2 regions of the Micromonospora sp. NPDC005194 genome follow, and region 1 is predicted to be linked to the other one. Evidence: riboswitches for the same ligand, from Rfam matches in the RefSeq annotation. Region 1 holds a riboswitch; the other holds the start of a gene.
The links. A riboswitch is a leader RNA that binds a small molecule or an ion and turns the genes downstream of it on or off. The one in region 1 is predicted to bind S-adenosylmethionine.
Positions count from the first base shown of each region.

Region 2: another riboswitch for S-adenosylmethionine. It lies ahead of ABZU53_RS26435 (ABC transporter substrate-binding protein); the one in region 1 lies ahead of thrC (threonine synthase).

Region 1 is NZ_JBEXIA010000006.1:52,064-59,079, forward strand. It holds gene ABZU53_RS06950 (ABC transporter permease subunit) at 1-149, shown strand, start outside; gene ABZU53_RS06955 (DUF4232 domain-containing protein) at 139-750, opposite strand; gene ABZU53_RS06960 (DoxX family protein) at 1,257-1,706, shown strand; gene ABZU53_RS06965 (metalloregulator ArsR/SmtB family transcription factor) at 1,833-2,138, opposite strand; gene ABZU53_RS06970 (DMT family transporter) at 2,230-3,198, shown strand; SAM riboswitch class I at 3,266-3,401, shown strand; gene thrC (threonine synthase) at 3,412-4,698, shown strand; gene ABZU53_RS06980 (GNAT family N-acetyltransferase) at 4,956-5,975, shown strand; gene paaN (phenylacetic acid degradation protein PaaN) at 6,077-7,016, shown strand, end outside.
Region 2 is NZ_JBEXIA010000039.1:26,305-33,320, reverse strand. It holds gene ABZU53_RS26465 (DUF664 domain-containing protein) at 1-142, opposite strand, end outside; gene ABZU53_RS26460 (2'-5' RNA ligase family protein) at 222-737, shown strand; gene ABZU53_RS26455 (hypothetical protein) at 734-943, opposite strand; gene ABZU53_RS26450 (hypothetical protein) at 1,328-1,513, shown strand; gene corA (magnesium/cobalt transporter CorA) at 1,530-2,654, opposite strand; gene ABZU53_RS26440 (amino acid transporter) at 2,884-4,824, shown strand; SAM riboswitch class IV at 4,908-5,019, shown strand; gene ABZU53_RS26435 (ABC transporter substrate-binding protein) at 5,368-6,180, shown strand; gene ABZU53_RS26430 (amino acid ABC transporter permease) at 6,220-6,999, shown strand; gene ABZU53_RS26425 (amino acid ABC transporter ATP-binding protein) at 6,996-7,016, shown strand, end outside.

The DNA of each region.
Region 1 (7,016 bases):
CCCACTTCAGCACCGCCTGGCTGGGGCTGCTCTCCACGCCGGTGCAGACCGACGACGTGGTACGCGGCTGCATCTCCGCGATCAGCTACGCGACGCTGTTCTGGGGGTTGGCGTTCTGGCGGTTCACCCGCAAGGACATCACGTCGTAGCCTTCCGCCAGGCGCTGACGCCGATCCGGCCCGTGTTGCCCACGTCGATCGGGCCGTCCGGGTCGACCTCCTCGGCCGGCTGACCGGCGGCGGGCGCGACCGTCAGGTACGCCCCGGCGGTGGCCACCACTGTCGAATCGGTGACCAGGTTGCGCCAGAGGACTGTGGCGACGGCCCTCTCGCCCTTGCGCAGCGTGACCGGCTGCGGCGGCTGATCGAAGCCCGAGGTGATCTCCTTCGCCCCGTTCACCACCCGCAGGATGATCGGCTTGCGCTGCTCGTTCAGGACCCACACCGCCGGGTAGCCGTTGAGCCGGTAGGGGCGGTCGCCGCAGTTGACCAGTTCCAGGCCGAGCGCGCGCAGCCCCATCGCCGCGTCCCCACCGGTGGACCGGATCCGAACGCCGGAGGCCGGGCACTCGGCGACCGGCTCGGCGCTCGCCGACGGGGTCGTGCCGGGCGTGGTCGGTGGCCGGCCCGTGGGATCACCACCCTGGCCCCGATGGTCGCCGGGTGTGCAGGCGGCGAGCAGGAGAGCTACTGCGGCCACCGCGACCACCGCGCTGGCCCGTCGCCGTGCTGCCGTGCCGAGGGAGATCATCCGCCGATCCTCGCCCACGCGGGCGTCCCACCGCCGCCCGGCCCCGCAGCTCGCCCTGGCCCGCTCTCGTGCGACCCGCCGGCCTACCGCTCCACGGCGGACCGGTGATCCACCCCCACTCCGCCGACGTGGCGGTATCCCGCGACGTGGAAAGCCCCATGTCGGCGATACGGAGTGGATCATCGTTCGTGCGTCAGCCGACGGGGCACTTCGTCTGGGCGTGATGGCGTTGTTCGGCACGCCGGATGACCAGAGCGGCCCGCCGGCATCGCCGCGCTCAGGGCGCGGTGGGCTCTACGCCCCACACGTGGGGCAGCTCGACAGGCGCTGCGGGCAGCTCGACAGGCTGTACGGCCACCTCGGCTGGCGGTACGTTCTGGGCGGGAGCGCTCCCACACGGGCGATATGTTCCGAGCGGGGATCTTCCCACTAGCAAGGAATTTATTAACTTCGATACATTCATGTCCCACCATTGAAGAGATCTGTCCCCTTCGATGGAGGTCTCCATGAACGTCTCTCGGCTCGGCGGGCCGACCCTGTCCCTGTTCCGCATCGTGACCGGCCTGCTGTTCATGCTGCACGGCCTGTCCTCGATCTTCGGGTTGTTCGGCGGCAACCCGATGACCGGCTCGGCGATACCGTTCGGCTCCTGGCCGGGCTGGTGGGCCGCGCTGATCCAACTGATCTGCGGCGCGCTGGTGCTGGCCGGGCTCTTCACCCGGCCCGCCGCGCTTCTCGCCTCCGGCTCGATGGCGTACGCCTATTTCGTGGTCCATCAGCCCGAAGACCTGCTTCCGCTGCGCAACGGCGGTGAGCTGTCGGCGCTTTTCTGCTGGTCGTTCCTTCTGGTCGCGGCGCTCGGCTCGGGCCCCTGGGCGCTCGACGCGCTGTTCGCCCGGCGTCGCGCCGACGCTCCACCGGCCTCGGTGACCGACCCCGCCCCGGTTTCCGCCTGACCGCACCCGTACCGCGCGTCGCCGGAGCCTCGACGAGGCGGCTCCGGCGACGCGCGCCCGTTCGAGGTCGGTCGAGGTCGGTCGAGGGTCGTTCGAGGTCGGTCGGATCGGGCGAAGGCGGCGGCGTCAGGCCGGAGGGCGAGGCGCGAGGACCGCGTCCAGCAGGCCGGGGTAGAGCTTGTCCACCTCGTCGCGGCGCAGTCGGACCAGGCGGCTCGTGCCGGCGGCACGGGTCCGGGTCAGGCCGGCCTCGCGCAGCACCTTGAGGTGGTGACTGCGGGTCGCCTTCGAGACGCCGAAGTCGAAGCTGCCGCACGCGGCCTCGCCACCCTCGGCGAGCGCCCGCACGATCTGTAGCCGCACGTCGTCGGCGAGTGCGGCCAGCACGGCGGTGACCGGTACGACGGTCAGGTCGGGTTCGTGCGGCTCCATGTGACCAGTGTAACCCTTGTTCGACAACTCTCGAACAACACCCTATGGTCGGTGTCGTTGGTTCGAAAATACTCGAACAAGGGAGCTGCCGATGCGATCCCGCGCCGCCGCCTATCCGCTGCTCGCCGTGCTCGCCTGGGGCGCGATGTTCCCGATCCTGGCCAGCGCGCTGAGCCGGGTCGATCCGCTCAACCTGACCACCGCCCGCTACCTGTTCGCCACAGTCATCCTGGTCGCCATCCTGCTGGTCCGCGAGGGCCCCGCAGCGCTGCGGCTCGGCGGTCGGGGAGTCGAGGTGGTGGTGCTCGGCGTCGTCGGCTTCGCCGGCTTCAACCTGCTCACCAACCTGGCGCTCGAACACGCCGCCCCGCAGCAGATCTCCCTCTTCGTGGCCACCACGCCGGTCATCACCCAGCTGGTCCGGTGGGCCCGGGACGGCGTACGACCGAAGCCGCTCCTGCTGGCCCTCTCCCTGGTGGCGCTCCTCGGAGTCGGCCTGGTGATCACCCGCGGGAGCCTTGTCGGGTTCGGCCAGTTCGGTCTCGGCGGGCTCATGATGATCGGCGCGGTGCTCGGCTGGGGCATCTACACCCACGGCGCCAGCCGGTTCGGCGCCTGGTCGCCGCTGCGCTTCACCACGCTGACCGCGCTCGCCGGCACGGCCGCCATGCTGGCCGCGAGCATCGGCGCCGACGCCGTCGGGTGGCAGCACGCGCCGGCCGCCGCCGACCTCGTGGCGGTCACCCCACAGTTGGCGTACGCCGTGATCGTCGCCGCCGTCGTCGCGGTGCTGGCGTGGAACACCGGCGTGCAGCGGCTGGGCGCGGCCAACGCCGCCCTGTTCATGAACCTGGTCCCGGTGACCACCTTCGTCGTGCAGATCGCCCGCGGCTACCGGCCGGAGGCGATCGAGCTGGTCGGCGCCGCGATCACCATCGCCGCCCTGGTCGCCGCGAACCTCGCCACCAGGGCACGGACCCGGTCGTCGTCCCTGCCGCGACCCACCGCGGTCACCGACCCGGCCGCGGTGGTCGACCCGGTGGCGGTGGCCGCCCGCTGACCCACTCCCTGGGATACCCGGTGGAGGCGACAGGCAACGTTGCCTAGACTCGACGGCACAACTGCATACCTCATCCAGAGGGGCTGAGGGATACGGCCCGACGACGCCCCGGCAACCACCCCGCGCGCTCACCGCTGAGCGACCCGCGGGGCAGGTGCCAATTCCGTCCCCGCCGCACCGTGCGATGCGGGGAAAGATGAGAGGACTCTCGACATGACGTCGACGCTCGCCGCCTCCGGCATCGACACCTCCGCCAGCCCCGCCCGCGCCCTGGTCTGTCGCGCCTGTTCGGCCCGCTACCCGCTCGCCGCCCAGCACGCCTGCTACGAGTGTTTCGGCCCTCTCGAAGTGGACTACGACACCGCGGCCCTGGCCACGGTCACCCGGGAGCAGATCGAGGCGGGCCCGAAGAACATCTGGCGGTACGCCGCGCTGCTGCCCGCCGGCCAGGACCCGGCCACCCGGGTCACCCTCGACCCGGGGCTGACCCCGCTGGTGGCGGCCCCGCACCTCGCCGCCGAGCTGGGCATCACCGCACCGCTGTGGGTCAAGGACGACAGCGCCAACCCGACCCACTCGTTCAAGGACCGGGTCGTCTCGGTGGCGCTGACCGCCGCGAAGGCACTCGGCTTCACCCGGTTCGCCTGCGCGTCGACCGGCAACCTGGCCAACTCGGTGGCCGCGCACGCCGCCCGCGCCGGTGTGCCCTCGGTGGTCTTCATCCCCAGTGACCTGGAGCAGGGCAAGGTCATCACCACCGCCGTGTACGGCGGCGAACTGGTCGCCATCGACGGTTCGTACGACGACGTCAACCGGCTCTGCGGTGAGCTTGTGGAGACCGACGAATTCGAGGACACGGCGTTCGTCAACGTGAACGTCCGGCCGTACTACGCGGAGGGCTCCAAGACCCTCGGCTACGAGGTGGCCGAGCAGCTCGGCTGGCGCATCCCGGCCCAGGTGGTCATCCCGATGGCCAGCGGTGAGCTGCTCACCAAGATTGACAAGGCGTTCTCCGAACTGGTCGAGATCGGCCTGGTCGAGGCGCCGGCCGGCGGCTGGAAGGTCTTCGGGGCCCAGTCGGCCGGCTGCAACCCGATCGCCGCCGCGCTGCACGCCGACACGGACACGATCACCCCGGTCAAGCCCACCGGCATCGCCAAGTCGCTCAACATCGGCGACCCGGCCGCCGGCCTCTACGCCCTGGAGGCGGTCCGCCGCACCGGCGGTTGGATGGAGTATGCCGACGACGACGAGATCCGCGCCGGCATCCGCCAGCTCGCACGCACCACAGGCGTCTTCGCCGAGACGGCGGGCGGGGTGACCGCGGCGGTGCTGCGCAAGCTGGTCGAGTCCGGGCGGCTCGACCCGACGGCCGAGACTGTCGTGTTCAACACCGGCGAGGGCCTGAAGACCATCGACGCGGTGGCCAGTCAGGTCGGCCCGACCCACCACATCAAGCCCAGCCTTCGCGCCGCCCGCGACGCCGGCCTCCTCGGCTGACTCTGGGGCCGCGCCGGGCCCACCGGCCAGTAACTGGGTTTTCGCTGTGAGTATGGAAAACCCGCCGGTCTGGACTTGACGGCAGGAACCGGACGGCGCAAGATGCTCCGTGCGGGAGGGCATTTCGCCGGAGACTTTTGAAGTTCTTGCGACCCAACGCCGGAGGCGTTGTGCGAGTGTCCCTCCCGACCACGTCCGATGGGGCCAGCGAATAATTCGCTGGCCCCATCGCTTTTCCGCCTGTCAGGCTCCCCGGCATGAGCATCACCATCACGTCGTTCGACGGCGCCGACCGGGCCGCGGTCGACGAGGCGTACCGGGTCGGGGTGGCGGCCAACGAGGTCGACCTTCCGGACTTCCCGCCCTTCTGCCGGCGTCGCTTCGACGCGCTGTTCCACACGCCGGCACCCGGCACCCGATCGCTCTGGGCGCTGGCCCGGCTGGACGGTGTGCCGGCCGGGTACCTCCAGCTCGACCTGCCGCAGCTCGACAACACCGACAACGCCACCGCCGAGCTGACGGTGCGTCCCGAGCTGCGGCGGCGCGGCGTCGGCCGGGCACTGCACGAGTACGGGGTGCGTCTGCTGCGCCAGCACGGCCGCAAGCGGGTGGTCGCGATGACCGTCCGCGCGCTGCCCGGCGGTGCGGCCCGTTCCGGGGCGGGCGACGCGTTCGCCGCCTCGACCGGGGCGCAGTCCGCCCTGGCCGAGGTGCGACGCCGGCTGGAGATCGCCGACATCGACCGGGTCGCCCTGCGGGCGGCGCTCGCCGAGGCCAAGCCGCGGGCGGAGGGCTACCGGTCGGTCTGCTGGCAGGGCACCACGCCGCAGGAGTACGTGGCGGACATCGCCTACCTGGACAGCCGGCTGTTGATGGACGCGCCGATGGGTGACGTGCAGTGGGAACCGGAGCAGGTGGACGCCGAGCGCATCCGGGGCAACGAGCGCGCGTTGGACGCCCGGGGCCGGCGGCGCTACCACCTCGGGATGCGGCACGAAGCGTCCGGTCGGTTGGTCGCCTGGACCCTGCTCGACGTGGGCGCCTCCGCCGACTGGCACGCCTTCCAGCAGATCACCATCGTCGACCCGGCCCACCGTGGGCACCGCCTGGGCCTGATCGCCAAGGCGGAGAACCTGCACCACCTGCTCACCCACGAGCCGGCGGTACGCGTCATCGACACCTGGAACGCGGCCAGCAACAGCTACATGGTGGCCATCAACGAGCAGCTCGGCTTCCGCCCGGTGGACGCCTGGAACAACTGGCAGCTCACCCTCTGACGGGTATCGGCGCTACTGCTCGCGGACCTGGCTCAGGCATGAACCTCTGTCTGGCATCCGCCCCTACTGCTCGCGGACCTGGCTGTTGCATGATGGCTGGCATGACGGAGACCCCGCATCCCCTGTACGACAGGCACGCCGACACCCTCAACCGAGCGCTGACCGCGATCACGGAGCGGGGCTACTGGTCCGCCTATCCCGAGTCCCCCAGCCCCCGCGTGTACGGCGAAACCGCCGCCGCCGACGGCAAGGCCGCCTTCGAGGCGTACCTCGGCGGTGATTTTCCGCTCGACCAGCCGGGCGCCGGCGAGCGGATCGCCACCGAGACGAGCCCGTTCGGGGTCGAGCTGGCGGTGCGTTACCCGCACGCCGGCACCGACGAGCTGATCGCCGCCGCCTCCGCCGCGCTCCCGGTCTGGCGCGACGCCGGCCCGCAGGCCCGCGTGGGCGTCTGCCTGGAGATCCTGGACCGGCTGCACAAGCACATCTTCGAGCTGGCCAACGCGGTGCAGTTCACCAGCGGGCAGGCGTTCGTGATGGCCTTCCAGGCCGGCGGCGCGCACGCGCTGGACCGGGCGCTGGAGGCGCTGGCGTACGCGTACGCCGAGATGACCCGGCACCCCGGCACGGCCGGCTGGGAGAAGGCCGCCGGCAAGGGCGACCCGCTGCGGATGACCAAGACGTTCCACGTGGTCCCGCGTGGGGTGGCGTTGGTGATCGGCTGCAACACCTTCCCGACCTGGAACTCGTACCCCGGGCTGTTCGCCTCGCTGGTCACCGGCAACCCGGTGATCGTCAAGCCGCACCCGCGCGCGGTACTGCCGCTGGCCGTCACGGTGAAGTACGCCCGGGAGGTGCTCGCCGAGGCCGGCTTCGACCCGAACCTGATCATGCTGGCGGCCGAGGCGCCCGGTGAGAAGCTCGCCAGCGACCTGGCCCTGCACCGGTCCGTCAAGATCGTCGACTTCACCGGCTCCACCGAGTACGGCGACTGGCTGGAGACGCACGCCCGGCAGGCGTCGGTCTACACCGAGAAGGCCG
Region 2 (7,016 bases), on a different contig from region 1:
GGTGCCAGACCAGCCACCCGACCGGGTTGGCGCCCTCGCCGGGCGCCCGACGCAGCTGCTCCGGGGTGAGGCCGTCGACCGCCGCGCGGACGAGGTCGGGCAGCCGGTCGTACGTCTCGGTCAGCAGGTCACTCACGTCCACGGGGCACGCCTCCTGGTCGGTTTCCGATCACGGTACCGCCCGACACCGACAGCCAGACCTCGGCCGCTACGGTGATCACGTGGTCGCGGCGCTGGAGCTGTATCTGGACCCGGACGCCACCCGGCGGATCCGGGTGTTGTGGGACGCGTTGGAGGCCGAGGGCGTGCAGAGCATGCGCTCGCTGCTGGAGCAGCGCCACCGCCCGCACGTGTCGCTCGCGGTCGCGCCCCGCTTCGACCCCGAACAGGTCGCCGAGGCGCTGCGCGGAACGGTCGTGGCGGCCCCACTACGACTGGACTTCCAGTACACGGGGCAGTTCGTCGGACGGGTGCTCTGGCTCGGCCCGGCGCCCACCCCGGAGTTGCTCGCGCACCACCGGTTGGTGCACGGCCGGCTCGCCGCCGCCGGGATCACCCTGGTCGAGCACTACCAGCCGGGGCGCTGGGTGCCGCACTGCACGCTGTCCATGCGGGTGCCGAACACGCTGATGGCCGCCGCGGTGCGCCGCTGCCTGGAGGTGCTGCCGCTGGCGGCGACCGTGGTCGGCGCGGCCCTCACCGACCACGCCCGCGGCATCACCCATCCGCTGGCCTAGGGTTTGTCAAGGTCCCAGCCGTCCTGGCGGTCGACGCGCCGCCGCGCGGACACCGTCGCCGCCACGGCTGCGGCGAGCGCGATGGATGCCCCGGCCACCAGCAGCAGGCGCGGACCCAGCGGGGCGAGCGCACCGGCCAGCCCGGTCCCGAGCGAGCCGGCGGCCACCTTCAGGGCCGCCGTCGACACGAACACCTGCGTCCGCATGGCGTCCGGCGCGTACGCCGAGCAGCGCCGGCCGGGTCGCCCCGACCTGCGACACGGTGGCCAGCAACACCACTCCCACGGTCGCGCCGGCGTCCGCGCCGCGGGCGAGCGTCGCCGCGACGAGGTAGCGAGGCAGGGCTTCACGTCCGGTGGCGACCCGGACGGCGGTGTCGAGAGATCCGCTCACCTGTACCTCGCTACCCATTCGGCCGGTCGGTGCACCATCGAGGCGAGATGTCCGGTTTGGCGGGCGACAGTCGGGAAACCGAAAACAGGGGGTGCGGATGCGGCCGGGCGTGGGATGGTTCGACGTGGATGCCGTACCGGTGGTGACCCGCGCGAGCGGGCCGCCCGCGGCGGCTTCGACGAGGAGAGGCAGGGCCCATGCAGGCTCAGCGCAGGCCACCGCGCACGGAGCGGAGCCAGACCAGCCACGACCGGACCGGTGGCGGGATGACCGGGGCGGCCACGCCCCTGACCATCTGGGCCGCCGCCGTGCTGCTCGGTCGCATCGGCGCCGGTGACGACGACAGCGAGGACGAGCGGCACATCCTGCGCGGCATCGAGTGAGCCTCGCGCCCCGCTGCTAGAGCCAGCCGCGCCGCTTGAAGACCAGATAGAGGGTTCCGCAGACCAGCAGCATCAGCAGCAGCGCGAACAGGTAGCCGAAGCGCCAGTTCAGCTCCGGCATGTGGACGAAGTTCATGCCGTACACGGTGCCGATGAGCGTGGGGGCGAACAGGATCGCGGCCCACGAGGAGACCTTCTTCAACTCCTCGTTCTGCGCGTAGCTGGCCGCGGTCAGGCTGCGCATCTCCTCGTTCTGCTGCTGCGAGACGAGTGTGGCGTTGACGGTGAGGATGTTCTGCAGCAGGTGCCGGAACCCGTCCACCCGCTCGACAACCTGGGTGAGGTGGTCGGTCACGTCACGCAGGTAGCGGCGCAGCTCCTCGTCCGTGCCGTAGCTGCCGGCGCCGGTGGCCAACGCGTCGAGCATGGTGAGCAGCGGCCGGGCGGCCCGCTGGAACTCGATGACCTCCCGGCTGAGCCCGTAGATGCGCCGGCTGGCGTTCGGGTCACCCCCGAAGACCTGGGTCTCGATCTCGTCGATGTCGTTCTCCAACCCGGCGACCACCGGCGCGTACCCGTCGACGACCTGGTCGAGGATCGCGTACAGGACCGCCTCGGGCCCCTGGGCGAGCATCGGCGCGTCGGCCTCCATCCGGCGCCGGACCGCCGCCAGGTCGGGGACCTCCCCGTGGCGGACCGTCACCACGAAACCGGGCCCGATGAACAGGTGCAGTTCGGAGAACTCGACCTCCTCCCGCAGGTCGTCGTAGCGGGCGGCACGCAACACCACGAACAGCGTGTGCCCGTACCGCTCCAGCTTGGGTCGCTGGTGGGCGTTGATCGCGTCCTCCACCGCCAGGTCGTGCAGGCGGAACTCGCGCGCCAGCGAGGAGATCTGGTCGATGTCGGGCCGGTACAACCCGATCCAGGCCATCGCGTCGTCCTGCTCCTGTAGGCAGGAGTACGTCTCGGCGAGGCCGGCCGGCGACGCGATCCGGTGTCCCCGGATGTAGACGGCACTGTCCACCATGCCACCGGCGGGCGGGGGCGGCTCCGGCGGCGGCACGCCGACGCGGGTCTCGTGCTCGTCGAGCTGACGGCCGAAGCCACCACCCGGGCGGAAGCGACGGCCGCCGACCATGACCCGCTCCTTCCCCGGTGGCATCCGATCCGGCGGCCTCCCGGCCCGACCGGACGATTCGGTGCGAGGCGCGCCGGAGGCGCTGCATCCCCCCTGCCCCCGGCCCGAAACCCTCCGACTCGCCGGCCGTCCCCACCCGGTACGGGCGGGTTCGGCGTACCTGGGGACGGGCGCGTGTGGCCGGGCGGATACTCGCGGTGACCATGGGCGGAGGACGGGGGAAGCGCCGGTGCAGGGCAACAGGCGCGCCGGGCGGCTGCGCGGTTGGCTGCTCGACGGCGGTACGGAGCGGGCCGCGCGGCATTCCGGCCCGGGCGGCCGCCCGCCTGAGGATCGGCACCACCCGTGGTGGAAGGTGATGTGCCTGACCGGTGTCGACTACTTCTCGACGCTGGGCTACCAGCCGGGCATCGCGGCGCTCGCGGCCGGGGCGCTGTCGCCGGTGGCGACGCTGGTGCTGGTGCTGGTGACGCTGCTGGGCGCGCTGCCGGTGTACCGGCGGGTGGCGGTGGAGAGCCCGCACGGTGAGGGCTCGATCGCGATGCTCGTACGCCTGCTGAGCTACTGGCCGGGCAAGCTGTTGGTGCTGGTGCTGCTCGGTTTCGCGGCCACCGACTTCATCATCACCATCACCCTCTCGGCGGCGGACGCGACCGCCCACCTCGACGAGAACCCGTTCTGGCCGAGCGGGCTCAAGGGACACGAGGTGGCCATCACGCTGCTGCTGGTGGCATTGCTGGGCGCGGTGTTCCTCAAGGGATTCGGCGAGGCCATCGGGATCGCCGTCGTCCTGGTCGCGGTCTACCTGGCGCTGAACGCGGTGGTGATCGCCGACGCGCTGTGGCGGGTGGTGACCCACCCGAGCGCGGTCGGGGACTGGACCACCGCGCTGAGCACCGGGCACGGCGATCCCCTGCTGGTGGTCGGGCTGTCCCTGCTGGTGTTCCCGAAGCTGGCGTTGGGCCTGTCCGGTTTCGAGACCGGGGTGGCCGTGATGCCGCACATCCGGGGGGATCGCGAGGACTCGGAGGACCGGCCGCTGGGCCGGATCCGGGGGGCGCGGCGGCTGCTCACCACCGCCGCCGCGACGATGAGCGTCTTCCTGATCACCAGCAGTGTGACCACCACCGTGCTGATCCCGCCGGAGGCGTTCAAACCGGGCGGGCCGGCGAACGGCCGGGCCCTGGCCTACCTGGCGCACCAGCACCTCGGCGGCGTTTTCGGCACCGTCTACGACCTGTCCACGATCGGGATCCTGTGGTTCGCGGGCGCGTCGGCGATGGCCGGGCTGCTCAATCTCGTACCCCGGTATCTGCCGCGCTACGGCATGGCCCCTACCTGGGCGCGGGCGGTCCGGCCGCTGGTGCTGGTCTTCACCTCGGTGGCATTCCTGATCACGGTGATCTTCTCCGCCAGCGTGGACGCGCAGGGCGGCGCGTACGCCACCGGGGTCCTGGTGTTGATCACCTCGGCGGCGACGGCCGTGACCCTCGCGGCGCGACGACGGCGGCAGCGGGGGCGGATGTACGCCTTCGGGGCCATCGCGCTGATCTTCGTCTACACCACCCTGGCGAACGTCGTGGAACGCCCCGACGGCGTCAAGATCGCCGCCTGTTTCATCGGCGGGATGATCCTGGTGTCGGTGCTGTCCCGGCTCGTACGGGCCTACGAGGTGCGAGTCGACCACGTCGAGCTGGATCCGACCGCCGCCCGGATGATCGACGAGCGTGCCACCCGTCGGATCCGCCTCATCGCGCACGAGCCGGACCGCCGCGACCCGGCCGAATACCGCGCCAAGCTGGCGCAGACCATGGCGGACAACGACTTCCCCGACGACAGCGACGTCATCTTCGTCGAGGTCCACGTCACCGACCCGTCGGACTTCGAGACCGAGCTGCCGGTGCGCGGCAGCGTGGCGCACGACAGCTACCAGGTGCTCAGCCTGACCGGCTCCTCGGTGCCCACCGCGCTCGCCGCCCTGCTGTTGGAGATCCGCGACCGGAGCAGGCGACGCCCACACATCTACTTCGAATGGAGCGAGGGTGGCCCGGGTCGCAACCTCCTGCGCTACCTGGCGTTCGGGCAGGGCGCCATCGCCTCGGTCACCCGGGAGATCCTGCGTCGCCAAGAGCCCGACCCGCGCCGCCGGCCGCACGTGCACGCCGGTTGACCTGCCGGTCGAACCGGCGCCGGCGGTGAGCGTGGTCATAACGGCTGGACGATCCACAGGTGGGAGCTGCTAGCCTCGGCGCAGGTCATGAGTGCCAGCGCGAAGCCCCGGCTCGCTGGCCGGCAACCCTCCTCCGCGGTGGGGTGCCCCGGGTGAAGACCAGGCACCGGCAGGACGCCGGCGCAAGCGTGGCCTGGCACCCAGGTCAGCAACAGACCCGGGAGACCGTATGCGCATTCTCAGCCCCACGCCACCGGCCGGTCGGCTCACGCCGCCCCTGACCCGGCGTCGCCACGTGGACCTGATGCGAATGTGCAGCGCGGCGTGTAACCACCGCCCCACGCGCTAACCCCTCCCCTCCCCTCCCTCCCCCGGGCGCACCACGCCCACCCCACCCCTCGCGTCGATCATGATGTTGTTGCCCGCCCGACCGGCGTGTCGGGGCAACAACTTCATGATCGACCGGGTCGACACACCCTTTTGGAGACACCCGTGCGATTTTCTTCTGGCTTGAGCCGTGCCGTTGCCGTTGGGGCGGCCCTTGTGGTTGCCGGCGCGCTGACCGCCTGCGGCACCGACGACGCCTCGAACGACACCGCTGGCAACCCGTACGGCCTGGCGCAGGCCGGCGTGCTGCGTGCCGGCACGCTGACCGACGCCCCACCGAACGTGTACCTCAAGGACGGTAAGTTCACCGGCTTCGACAACGACCTGCTGACCGCGGTCGCCGGCAAGCTCGGCCTGAAGGTCGAGTTCGTCGGCACCGACTTCTCCGCGCTGCTCTCCCAGGTCAACAACCACAAGTTCGACGTCGGCAGCTCCTCGATCACGATCACCGAGGCGCGGAAGAAGACAGTCGACTTCGGCAACGGCTACGACTTCGGCTACTTCGGGCTGGACGTGCCGGCCGGCTCGCCGATCACCGGGTTCGACCAGCTCGCCGGCAAGCGGGTCGTGGTGGTGCAGGGCACCGTCCAGGACGACTACGCCACCGGCAAGCAGCTCGACCCGGTGCGGGTGCCGGACTACAACGGCGCGCTCAACCAGCTCAAGGCGGGCACCGCCGACGCGTGGATCGCCCCGGCGGAGATCGGCGAGAAGTCGGCCGCCGACAGCAACGGCAAGATCACCGTGGCGGCCAAGCAGCTCAGCCCGGCGCCGACCGCGTACGCCGTGGCCAAGGGCAGCGACAAGCTGCGCGAGGCGCTGAACAAGGGCCTCGACGAGGTGATCGCCGACGGCACCTGGAGCCGGTTGCAGGCCCAGTACTACCCGGGCCGCCCGATCCCGGCGGACTTCACCCCGGGCAGCGGCACCGTGGCGGCGCCGTCGGCGTCGGCGTCGGCCGCGTCCTGAACCGGTGACGAGCGAGCGGGGCGGTAGGAGAGGCGACCGATGGATCCGTTGAGCACCCTGTGGGAGACCTTCTTCGACGCCGACGCGATGCGCGAGGCGCTGCCCGAGATGCTGACCGTCGGGCTGCCCAACACGCTGATCCTGGCGGTCTCCGCCGCCCTGCTCGGCACGGTGTTCGGCCTGCTGCTGGCCGTGGCCGGCATCTCCCGCAGCCGGTGGCTGCGCTGGCCGGCGCGCGTCTACACCGACGTCTTCCGAGGGCTGCCGGCCGCGGCGACGATCCTGCTGATCGGCGTCGGGCTGGCACCGCTCGGCATGCAGGTCTGGGGACCGGACCCGTACCCGCTGGGCATCCTCGCGCTGTCGTTGATCGCGGCGGCGTACATCGGGGAGATCTTCCGCTCCGGCATCCAGTCGGTGGAGGCGGCCCAGTTGGAGGGCGCGCGGGCACTCGGCTTCTCCTGGGCCGACGCGATGCGGCTGGTGATCATCCCGCAGGGCATCCGGCGGGTGCTGCCCGCCTGGGTCAACCAGCTCATCGCGCTGATCAAGGACTCCAGCCTGGTCTACTTCCTCGGCCTGGTGGCCAGCCAGCGGGAGCTGTTCCGCATCGGGCAGGACTATGCGGCCACCACCGGCAACGAGTCCGCGTTGCTGCTCGCCGGACTCTTCTACCTGGCGTTGACCGTCCCGCTGACGCACGTCGTGAACGCGATCGACCGGCGGTTGCGCCACGGCCGGCCGGCCACCGCACCCGCCGACGACGAGGACGAGGACGACCCGGCGCTGACCGGGGCCCCGGAAGGAGACCGGCGATGACCACCACCGCGACCACC